One region of the Streptomyces bottropensis ATCC 25435 genome, then DNA from elsewhere that is predicted to be linked to it. Evidence: riboswitches for the same ligand, from Rfam matches in the RefSeq annotation. Region 1 holds a riboswitch; the other holds the start of a gene.
What was found. Region 1 has a riboswitch for S-adenosylmethionine ahead of STRBO_RS0129900 (aminotransferase class V-fold PLP-dependent enzyme). Riboswitches for the same ligand answer to the same signal wherever they lie in the genome.
Positions count from the first base shown of each region.

Region 2: linked by a shared signal. The riboswitch ahead of thrC (threonine synthase) and the one ahead of STRBO_RS0129900 (aminotransferase class V-fold PLP-dependent enzyme) in region 1 are both predicted to bind S-adenosylmethionine.

Region 1 covers NZ_KB911581.1:6,706,014-6,710,649, forward strand. The annotation lists gene STRBO_RS0129890 (rhomboid family intramembrane serine protease) at 1-59, shown strand, start outside; gene STRBO_RS0129895 (Lrp/AsnC family transcriptional regulator) at 56-337, shown strand; gene STRBO_RS0129900 (aminotransferase class V-fold PLP-dependent enzyme) at 592-1,953, opposite strand; SAM riboswitch class IV at 2,071-2,185, opposite strand; gene trpD (anthranilate phosphoribosyltransferase) at 2,524-3,588, opposite strand; gene qcrB (cytochrome bc1 complex cytochrome b subunit) at 3,745-4,636, opposite strand, start outside.
Region 2 covers NZ_KB911581.1:8,480,945-8,485,580, forward strand. The annotation lists gene STRBO_RS0137530 (MoaD/ThiS family protein) at 264-539, opposite strand; gene thrC (threonine synthase) at 660-1,952, opposite strand; SAM riboswitch class I at 1,970-2,116, opposite strand; gene STRBO_RS0137540 (glucosyl-3-phosphoglycerate synthase) at 2,248-3,192, shown strand; gene STRBO_RS0137545 (alpha,alpha-trehalose-phosphate synthase (UDP-forming)) at 3,415-4,636, shown strand, end outside.

The sequences.
Region 1 (4,636 bases):
CAGCGGACGCGTCAGGACACGTCCCTGCTCCGGCCCCCGAGGGAGAGAAACAGCCGTGATCACCGCGATCGTGCTCATCAAGACCAGCGTGGACCGGATCCCGGAGATCGCGGAGTCGATCGCCGCGATCGACTCGGTGACCGAGGTGTTCTCCGTGACCGGCACGTACGACCTGGTCGCCATGGTGCGGGTGAAGGAGCACGAGGACCTCGCGGACGTGATCCCCGGCCGTATCAGCAAGATCCCGGGCGTCCTCGGCACGGACACCCATGTCGCCTTCCGCGCCTACTCCCAGCACGACCTGGAGGCGGCCTTCGCCATCGGGCTGGACGGCTAGGGGCCTCTCACGCGGGCCGCTGCGGCGGGGGTCGGTCGGGGAGGTCGACGGCCGCGACGCCCTCGGTCGAGGACGGCGTCGCGCAGGTTCGGCCCGTCGACGGACTCCGTGGCCGTCCACGGCCGCTCGCCCTCGGTGTCCGCGTCGACGACCCGTGCGGTGTGCGTGCCGTTCCCGCCGAGGGTCCTTCTGGCGCAGCGCCCGCACCCCGTGCACCCACGTCGGGGACACGCCGGGGGATCAGCCCGTTCGGGTCAGACGGCCGGGACGCAACGGCCGTTCTCCGTGCGGTAGTTCCACTTCGCGCCGTTCCGTACGAGTTCCTTCACGGCGCGCACGAAGCGCTCCACGTGCTCGTCGGGAGTGCCCGCGCCGAAGCTCACCCGGATCGCGTTGAGGGAGCGCTCGCCGGGCGCCGCCTCGGGCGCGCCGCACTCGCCCTGGTTCTGCGGGTCGCTGCCGAGGAGGGTGCGGACGAGGGGGTGGGCGCAGAAGAGGCCGTCGCGTACGCCGATGCCGTACTCGGCGGAGAGGGCGGCGGCGAAGTGGGAGCTGTTCCAGCCCTCGACGACGAAGGAGAGGACGCCGACGCGCGGGGCGTCGTCCCCGAAGAGGGAGAGGGTCCGCACCTCGGGCACCTCGGCGAGCCCTGCCCGTACGGCGTCGATCAGATGCCGCTCCCGGGCGACCAGCGTGTCGAACCCGGCCTCGGTGAGGGCCTTGCAGGCGGAGGCGATGGAGTGAACACCGATGACGTTGGGCGAGCCGGCCTCGTGGCGCGCGGCGCTCTCGTGCCACTCGACGTCCACGCCGCCGTCCGTCCGGCGGGTCACCTTGCGGCTGGCGCCGCCGCCCGCGAGATACGGGTCGGCCGCACGCAGCCAGTCGGCGCGCCCGGCGAGCACGCCGGACCCGAACGGCGCGTACAGCTTGTGCCCCGAGAAGGCGACCCAGTCCACGTCCAGCTCCTGCACGGAGACGGGGTGGTGGGGCGCCAGCTGGGCGGCGTCGAGCACGATCCGCGCGCCGTGCGCGTGCGCGGCGGCGGCCAGTTCGCGCACCGGCCAGATCTCCCCGGTGACGTTCGAGGCACCGGTGACGCACACCAGCGCCGGCCCGTGCGGGTCACGTCCGGCCAGCGCGGCCACCAGGGTGGCCACGGCCTGCCCGGGCGTACGCGGCGCGTCCAGGTAGGTCACCCGGGCGTCGCGCCAGGGCAGCAGCGAGGCGTGGTGCTCGGTCTCGAAGACGAAGACCTGGCAGTCGGCGGGCAGGGCCGCGGCCAGGAGGTTCAGGGAGTCGGTGGTCGAACGGGTGAAGATCAGCTGGTCGTCGGCCCGGCAGTCGAGGAACTCCGCGACGGTTGTGCGGGCGTTCTCGAAGAGGTCGGTCGACAGCTGGGAGAGGTAGCCGGCACCGCGGTGGACGCTGCCGTAGTAGGGCGCGTACGCCGCCACGTCGTCCCACACGCGCTGCAGGGCCGGGGCGCTGGCGGCGTAGTCGAGGGCGGCGTAGGTGACCTCACCACCGGTGACGAGGGGGACGGTGACATCTCGGCCCAGAACGGGCAGCGGGGCACAGACGGCACGGTCGGCGGCAAGGGTGGAGACAGACATGGCGAACTCCCGTGAGGGGCATGCCGAAGGAGGGCATGCGGAGAAAAGAGAAAAGGGTGCGCGGAGGCGGGGCTCGGCGGCCCTATCGCATTCGCTTGCTCACGGAAGACTCCCTCGAAGCCGCGCTTGCCGTAGACCTCGCTGCCTACGGCCCGGTCTTCACCCGGGGCACCCCGCCACGACGGAGGGTTGCCGGACAGCCAGCCGGGGCTTAGGGCTGTCACTCATGACCTGATCAGGAACGTACGTGAAGTGATCGGCGCGCCGCAACTCGTGTCCGGATGGCGGAATGGGGCGCGTGACGGGTCGAGGGCGCGGTTTCGTCTGCGGGTGCGGGTCCGGTGGGGGCTCCTCGCGCAGTTCCCCGCGCCCCTGAAAAGCAGGGGCCGCGCCCCGTGCTTTTCCCCGCCCCACCACCGCCCTTGAAGCCCGCCCGACCGCCGTCCTTGGCCCGCCCCACCGCCGTCCTCCAGCCCCGCCCGACCGCCGTCCTTCAGGCCCGCAGGGCCTGATGTCTTCAGGGGAGCGGGGAACTGCGCGAGAAGCCCCACCGGGCCCGCGCCCGACGCACTACCGGTTGGTGGCGGCGACCCACCGTTCGAGAGCTTGTCGCGCAGCCCCCGAGTCGATCGACTCCGCGGCCCTGGCCATCCCGTCCCGCAGCTGCTCCGCCAGCGGCCCGGACGTCGGCGACAACGCCACCAGCGCCGCCGCCGAGTTCAACAGCACCGCATCCCGCACCGGCCCGGTCTCGCCGCCCAGCAACCGCCGCGCGACATCCGCGTTGTACGACGCGTCGGCCCCCCGCAGCGCCTCCACGGGCACGAGCTCCAGCCCCACGTCGCGCGGGTCGAAGGCCTCCTCGGTGACCTTGCCGTCCCGGACGACCCACACCCGTGACGTCGCCGTCGTCGTCAGCTCGTCGAGGCCGTCGTCGCCCCGGAAGACCAGCGAGGAGTTGCCGCGCCCGGCGAAGACGCCCGCCATGATGGGGGCCATCCGGGGGTCGGCGACACCGACGGCCTGGGCGCGCACCTTCGCGGGGTTGGCCAGCGGGCCGAGCGCGTTGAAGACCGTCCTGATGCCCAACTGGCCCCGCGCGGCGGCCACATGACGCAGCGCCGGATGGAACTTCACCGCGAAGCAGAAGGTGATCCCGGCTTCGTCGGCGACCTCGGCCACCCGCTTCGGGGTCAGCTCCAGATTGACGCCCAGTTTCTCCAGCACGTCGGACGCGCCGGACGCCGACGACGCGGCCCGGTTCCCGTGCTTGACGACCTTCGCGCCCGTACCGGCGACGACGATCGACGACATCGTGGAGATGTTGACCGTCTTGGCGCCGTCCCCGCCCGTGCCGACGATGTCGACCGTCTCCCCGGCCACCTCGATCACGTTGGCGTGCTCGTAGAGCGCGTCGACGAGACCGGTGATCTCCTCGACGGTCTCCCCCTTGGCCCGCAGCGCCACCACGAACCCGGCGATCTGCGCGTCCGTCGCCTCGCCGCGCATGATCTGGTCCATCGCCCAGAAGGTGGCACCGGCGTCCTGGTCGTGCCCGGACAGCAGCGCGTTCAGTACCGCCGGCCAGGAACGGCCCGCCGCGGTGTCGCCTCCAGCGGGGGTCACAGCGCTCATAGCCGCTCCTGGGTGTCGTCACCGCGGGCAGAAAGGGGCCGCGCGGATCGTGAAATCACTGATGCACCCACCCTATCCAGGTCGGAGCACGGCGAAGGGCCCCCGTCCGAAGATCGGACGGGGGCCCTTCGACCGTGGTGTGGCGAAGCGGGACGATCAGTGGTGGCCGTGGCCGCTCGTGATCTCCTTGTACTCCTCGACGGTGGGCTTGGCGATCTGGCTGTCCTCGCCGTAGTAGCCCTTGCTCAGCTTGGCGCGGAGCTTCGACAGGCGCGTGATCTTGCGGGCGACACCGTTCTCGTCGACCGCGGCACCGATCTCGGCCGGCGCGTACTGCTCGTGCGCCGTGAGCGTGTGCAGCTGCTCCTGGCTGAGCGGCTCGTGGACCTCGATGAACTCACCGTGCGGCAGACGCTTGATGATGCCGGTCTCCCGACCGTGCAGCACCTTGTCCTTGTCCCGGCGCTGCAGGCCGAGGCAGATGCGCTTGGTGACGATGAACGCGATCACCGGGGCCACGAAGAACGCGATCCGGACGAACCAGGTGATCGAGTTGATCGACAGGTGGAAGTGGGTCGCCCAGAGGTCGTTTCCACCACCGATCAGCAGGACCATGTACCAGGTGATCCACGCGACACCGAAGGCCGTACGGGTCGGGACGTTGCGCGGGCGGTCCAGGATGTGGTGCTCGCGCTTGTCGCCGGTGACCCAGGACTCGATGAACGGGTAGACCGCGATCGCGACCAGGACCAGCGGGAAGATCACCAGCGGGATGAACACGCCCAGGACGAGCGTGTGGCCCCAGAAGTTGATCTCCCAGCCCGGCATGACACGGATCAGGCCCTCGGAGAAGCCCATGTACCAGTCGGGCTGGGCGCCGGTGGACACCTGGTCCGGCCGGTAGGGGCCCATGGTCCAGATCGGGTTGATCGTGGCGATCGCCGAGATCACCGAGATGACGCCGAAGACCAGGAAGAAGAAGCCTCCGGCCTTCGCCATGTACACCGGGAGCAGCGGCATGCCGACGACGTTGTTGTTCGTCTTGCCG
Region 2 (4,636 bases), 1.8 Mb from region 1:
GAATTCAGGGCAAGTCGGGCCCCACAAAAGGAGCGAAATACACAAAAGGCCTGCACACTTTGGCTACTTCATATAGGGCGTGCGGCGGAATCACATATGCATCCGGCAAGGAATCACTACGGTGATCGGACCGGGTTCCCCAACTCTACAGTGCTCAACCATAGAGAATTGCCCCCTCCGCTTCTCTCGCGGAGGGGGCAATTCGATGAACTCTCGGTAATCAAAGTTACCGACGGTTACTACCGGCGGGTACGGACCGGCGGTCAGCCACCGGCGACCGCGGGAATGATCGACACGCCCGCACCGTCCGGCGTCGCCGTCTCCAGCCCCTGCTCGAACCGGACATCGTCGTCATTCACGTACACATTCACGAACCGCCGCAGCTTGCCCTGATCATCGAGAACCCGGGCGGCGATCCCGTTGTGGTTCTTCTCCAGGTCGGCGATCACCTCGGCGAGGTTGGCCCCCTCGGCCTGGACCTCGGCCTGCCCACCGGTATAGGTGCGAAGGATGGTGGGGATGCGGACGTTGACGCTCATGACTTGTGACCTCCGGTCGGTGCAGAAGAGTTGGGGGCGCGGGGCTGTACCGGTTATGCGGCTGCCGCCGCGTGGGCCCGACCAGCCCCCACGGACCCGCGGACGAACGACTACCGGCCCTTACGCGAGACCGGCGTCTCGGAACGCATCGAGGCTGGGCCGGATGGTCGCGGTCAGGCCGGTCCCGGCCACCGCGTCCAGCGTCTTGAGACCGTCACCGGTGTTGAGCACGACCGTGGTCAGCGTCGGGTCGAGGACGCCGTCCTCGATCAGCTTCTTCGTGACGCCGACGGTCACCCCGCCGGCGGTCTCCGCGAAGATCCCCTCGGTCCGCGCCAGCAGCTTGATCGCCTCGACGATCTGCTCGTCCGTCACGTCCTCCACGGCCCCGCCGGTCCGCCGCGCGATGTCGAGCACGTAGGGACCGTCCGCCGGGTTGCCGATCGCGAGCGACTTGGCGATGGTGTTCGGCTTCTGCGGCCGCACTACGTCGTGGCCCGCCTTGTAGGCCACCGACACCGGCGAGCACCCCTCGGCCTGCGCACCGTAGATCTTGTACGGCTTGTCCTCGACGAGGCCGAGCTTGATCAGCTCCTGGAGGCCCTTGTCGATCTTCGTGAGCTGCGATCCGGAGGCGATCGGCACGACCAGCTGGTCCGGCAGCTTCCAGCCGAGCTGCTCGCAGATCTCGTACGCCAGGGTCTTGGAGCCCTCCGCGTAGTACGGCCGCAGGTTGACGTTCACGAAGCCCCAGCCCTCGCCGGCCGGGTCGCCGATCAGCTCGGAGCAGAAGCGGTTCACGTCGTCGTAGTTGCCCTCGATGCCGACCAGCTCGCCGCCGTAGACCGCGGCCATGACGACCTTGCCCTGCTCCAGGTCGTGCGGGATGAACACGCAGGACCGGAAACCGGCGCGGGCGGCGGCGGCGCCGACGGCACCGGCCAGGTTGCCCGTGGAGGAGCAGGAGAGGGTGGTGAAGCCGAAGGCACGGGCGGCTTCCAGCGCCTGGGCGACGACACGGTCCTTGAAGGAGTGCGTCGGGTTGCCGGAGTCGTCCTTGATGAACAGCTTGCCGGCGTCGACGCCGAGCGCGGCGGCCAGGTTGTCTGCCTTGACGAGCTGGGTCCAGCCGGGGTTGATGTTCGGCTTGGTCGCCACGTCGGCCGGGACGGGCAGCAGGGGCGCGTACCGCCAGATGTTCGCGGGGCCGGACTCGATCGTCTTCCGCAGCTCCTCCGTGTCGTACGCGGAGTAGTCGTACGCGATCTCCAGAGGCCCGAAACACTCCTCACAGGCGAAGACCGGTCCGAGCGGTACCCGGTGACCGCATTCCCGACAGCTCAGGGCGGCGGCGGGCCCGAGGTCTACTGTGGAGGTGGAATCGATGGTGCTTGCAACAGTCTGCGCAGCCATGGAGGCGAGGCCCTTTCTCCTCATCTTCCTCACGACGCACTTCGCCGTGAGACGGATTTGGCACCTTCCCGAGCCGGGAGCCTCACCACGACAACGTGGTCAGACCGGCTGGAGGGTTGCCGGGGCTTCATCGGGCCGTATCCCTCTGCCCCTCTGGATGAGCGGTATTTGGTTGTATACGCCGACGGGCACCGACATGCGATGGTCACCAGCGTTGTCCAAGACTGTAACCGAAGGCCAGGACAGTTGAGAGAGCCGTCCGAACCGCGAGATGAACGCAGAGGAGCCGCGCACTGTGCTGAAGGAAGTCGAGCGCTGGCTGAGTACCCGCTCCTGGTCCATGGCCGACCGCCCGCTCCACAGGATCATGGCCGCCAAACGCGCCTGCGGCCAGTCGGTCAGCGTGGTCCTGCCCGCGCTGAACGAGGAGGAGACCGTCGGCGACATCGTCGCGATCATCCGCCACGACCTCATGCGGCAGGTCCCGCTCGTCGACGAGATCGTGGTCGTCGACTCCGGCTCCACCGACCGGACGTCGCAGGTCGCGGCGGCGGCCGGCGCGCGGGTCGTCCACCGCGACGACATACTGCCCCGCGTCCCGACCGTGCCCGGCAAGGGCGAGGTCCTGTGGCGCTCCCTGCTCGTCACGAGCGGTGACATCGTCTGCTTCATCGACGCGGACCTCAGGGAGTTCTCGTCCGACTTCGTCTCCGGGATCGTCGGCCCGCTGCTGACGGACCCCGGTGTCGACCTCGTCAAGGCGATGTACGACCGCCCCCTGGGCTCCGCCGCCGGCCAGGGCGGCCGTGTGACGGAACTCATGGCCCGTCCCCTGCTCAACATGCACTGGCCCCAGCTGGCCGGCTTCGTCCAGCCCCTCGGCGGCGAGTACGCGGCCCGCCGCTCCCTCCTGGAACGGCTCCCGTTCCCCGTCGGCTACGGCGTGGAGCTGGGCATGCTGGTCGACGCGCTGCACCTGGTCGGCCTCGACGCCCTGTCCCAGGTCGACGTGGGCGTCCGCAAACACCGCCACCAGGACGGGCAGGCGCTGGGCCGCATGTCCGCGGCGATCTACCGCACGGCCCAGCTCCGACTGGCCCGCGGCCACCTGATACGTCCCGTCCTGACGCAGTTCGAGCGCGGACGGGAGGGGTTCGAGCCGCGGACGTACTCGGTGGACCTGGAGGAACGGCAGCCGATGGTGGAGATCGCGGAGTACGCGGAGCGGAAGGCGGCGTAATTTTTTTCGGGGCCGGGGGTGTCGGGTGCCGGGGGCCGGTCGCGCAGTTCCCCGCGCCCCTGAAAAGCAGGGGCTGGGCTGTTAGGGGCGCGGGGAACTGCGCGAGAAGCCCCACCGGACCCGCACCCGCCGACGCACCCGCACCCCCCACCCCCCGAGGCACTCCTGTATACGGCCGAACCGCACGTTTGACCGCCGAACCCCCGGGCTAGGTTGAGCCTTATGGCATCAACGCACGGCCCGGCCCACGTACTCGTCGCGTCCAACCGGGGACCCGTCACCTACACGCTGGACGAGAGGACCGACACGCTCGGCGCGAAGCGCGGCGGCGGCGGTCTCGTCTCGGGCCTCTCCGCGATCGACCCGTCCTCCGGCGCCGTCTGGGTGTGCTCCGCCCTGGGCGACGGCGACCGCGAGGCCGTACGACGCGGCATCGCCGAACCGGGCGTGCGCATGCTCGACATCCCCGCCGACGTGCACCACGACGCGTACAACGGCGTCGCCAACTCCACGCTGTGGTTCGTGCACCACATGCTCTACCAGACCCCGCTGGAACCGGCCTTCGACGCGGAGTTCCGGCGGCAGTGGGCGGCGTACGAGACGTACAACCGCGCCTTCGCCGAGGCGCTCGCCGACGAGGCGGCGGAGGGCGCGGCCGTCCTGGTGCAGGACTACCACCTGGTCCTGGTCCCCCGCATGCTGCGCGAACTCCGCCCCGACCTGCGCATCGGCCACTTCTCGCACACCCCGTGGGCGCCCGTCGACTACTTCCGGATGCTCCCCGACGACATCGCCGCGCAGGTGCTCGACGGCATCCTCGGCGCCGACCGCGCCGCGTTCCTCACCCGGCGGTGGGCGGACGCGTTCACCGCGTGCTGTCACGCCGTCCTCGGCCCCGACGCCGCGTCCGGCACGAGGATCGGCGTGCACGGCCTGGGCGCCGACGCCGACTTCCTGCGGACCCGTGCCCACCAGGCGGACGTCGACGAACGCATCGTCACGCTGCGGGAGCAGATCGGCACGGCCCCCGACGGCACCCCGCGCCGCACGATCGTCCGCGTCGACCGCACCGAGCTGTCGAAGAACATCGTGCGCGGCCTGCACGCCTACCGGCAGCTCCTCGACGACCGGCCGACCTGGCGCGAGCGCGTCGTGCACGTCGCCTTCGCGTACCCGTCGCGGCAGGACCTCGCGGTGTACCGGGACTACATGGCCGAGGTCCAGCGGGTCGCGGACGACATCAACGAGCGGTACGGGACACCGGACTGGACCCCGGTCCTCCTCCACCTCAAGGACGACTTCGCACGCTCCCTCGCCGCGTACCGTCTCGCGGACGTGGCCCTGGTGAACCCCATCCGCGACGGCATGAACCTCGTCGCCAAGGAGGTGCCGGTGATCTCCGAGGAGGGGTGCGTGCTGGTGCTGTCGCGGGAGGCCGGGGCGT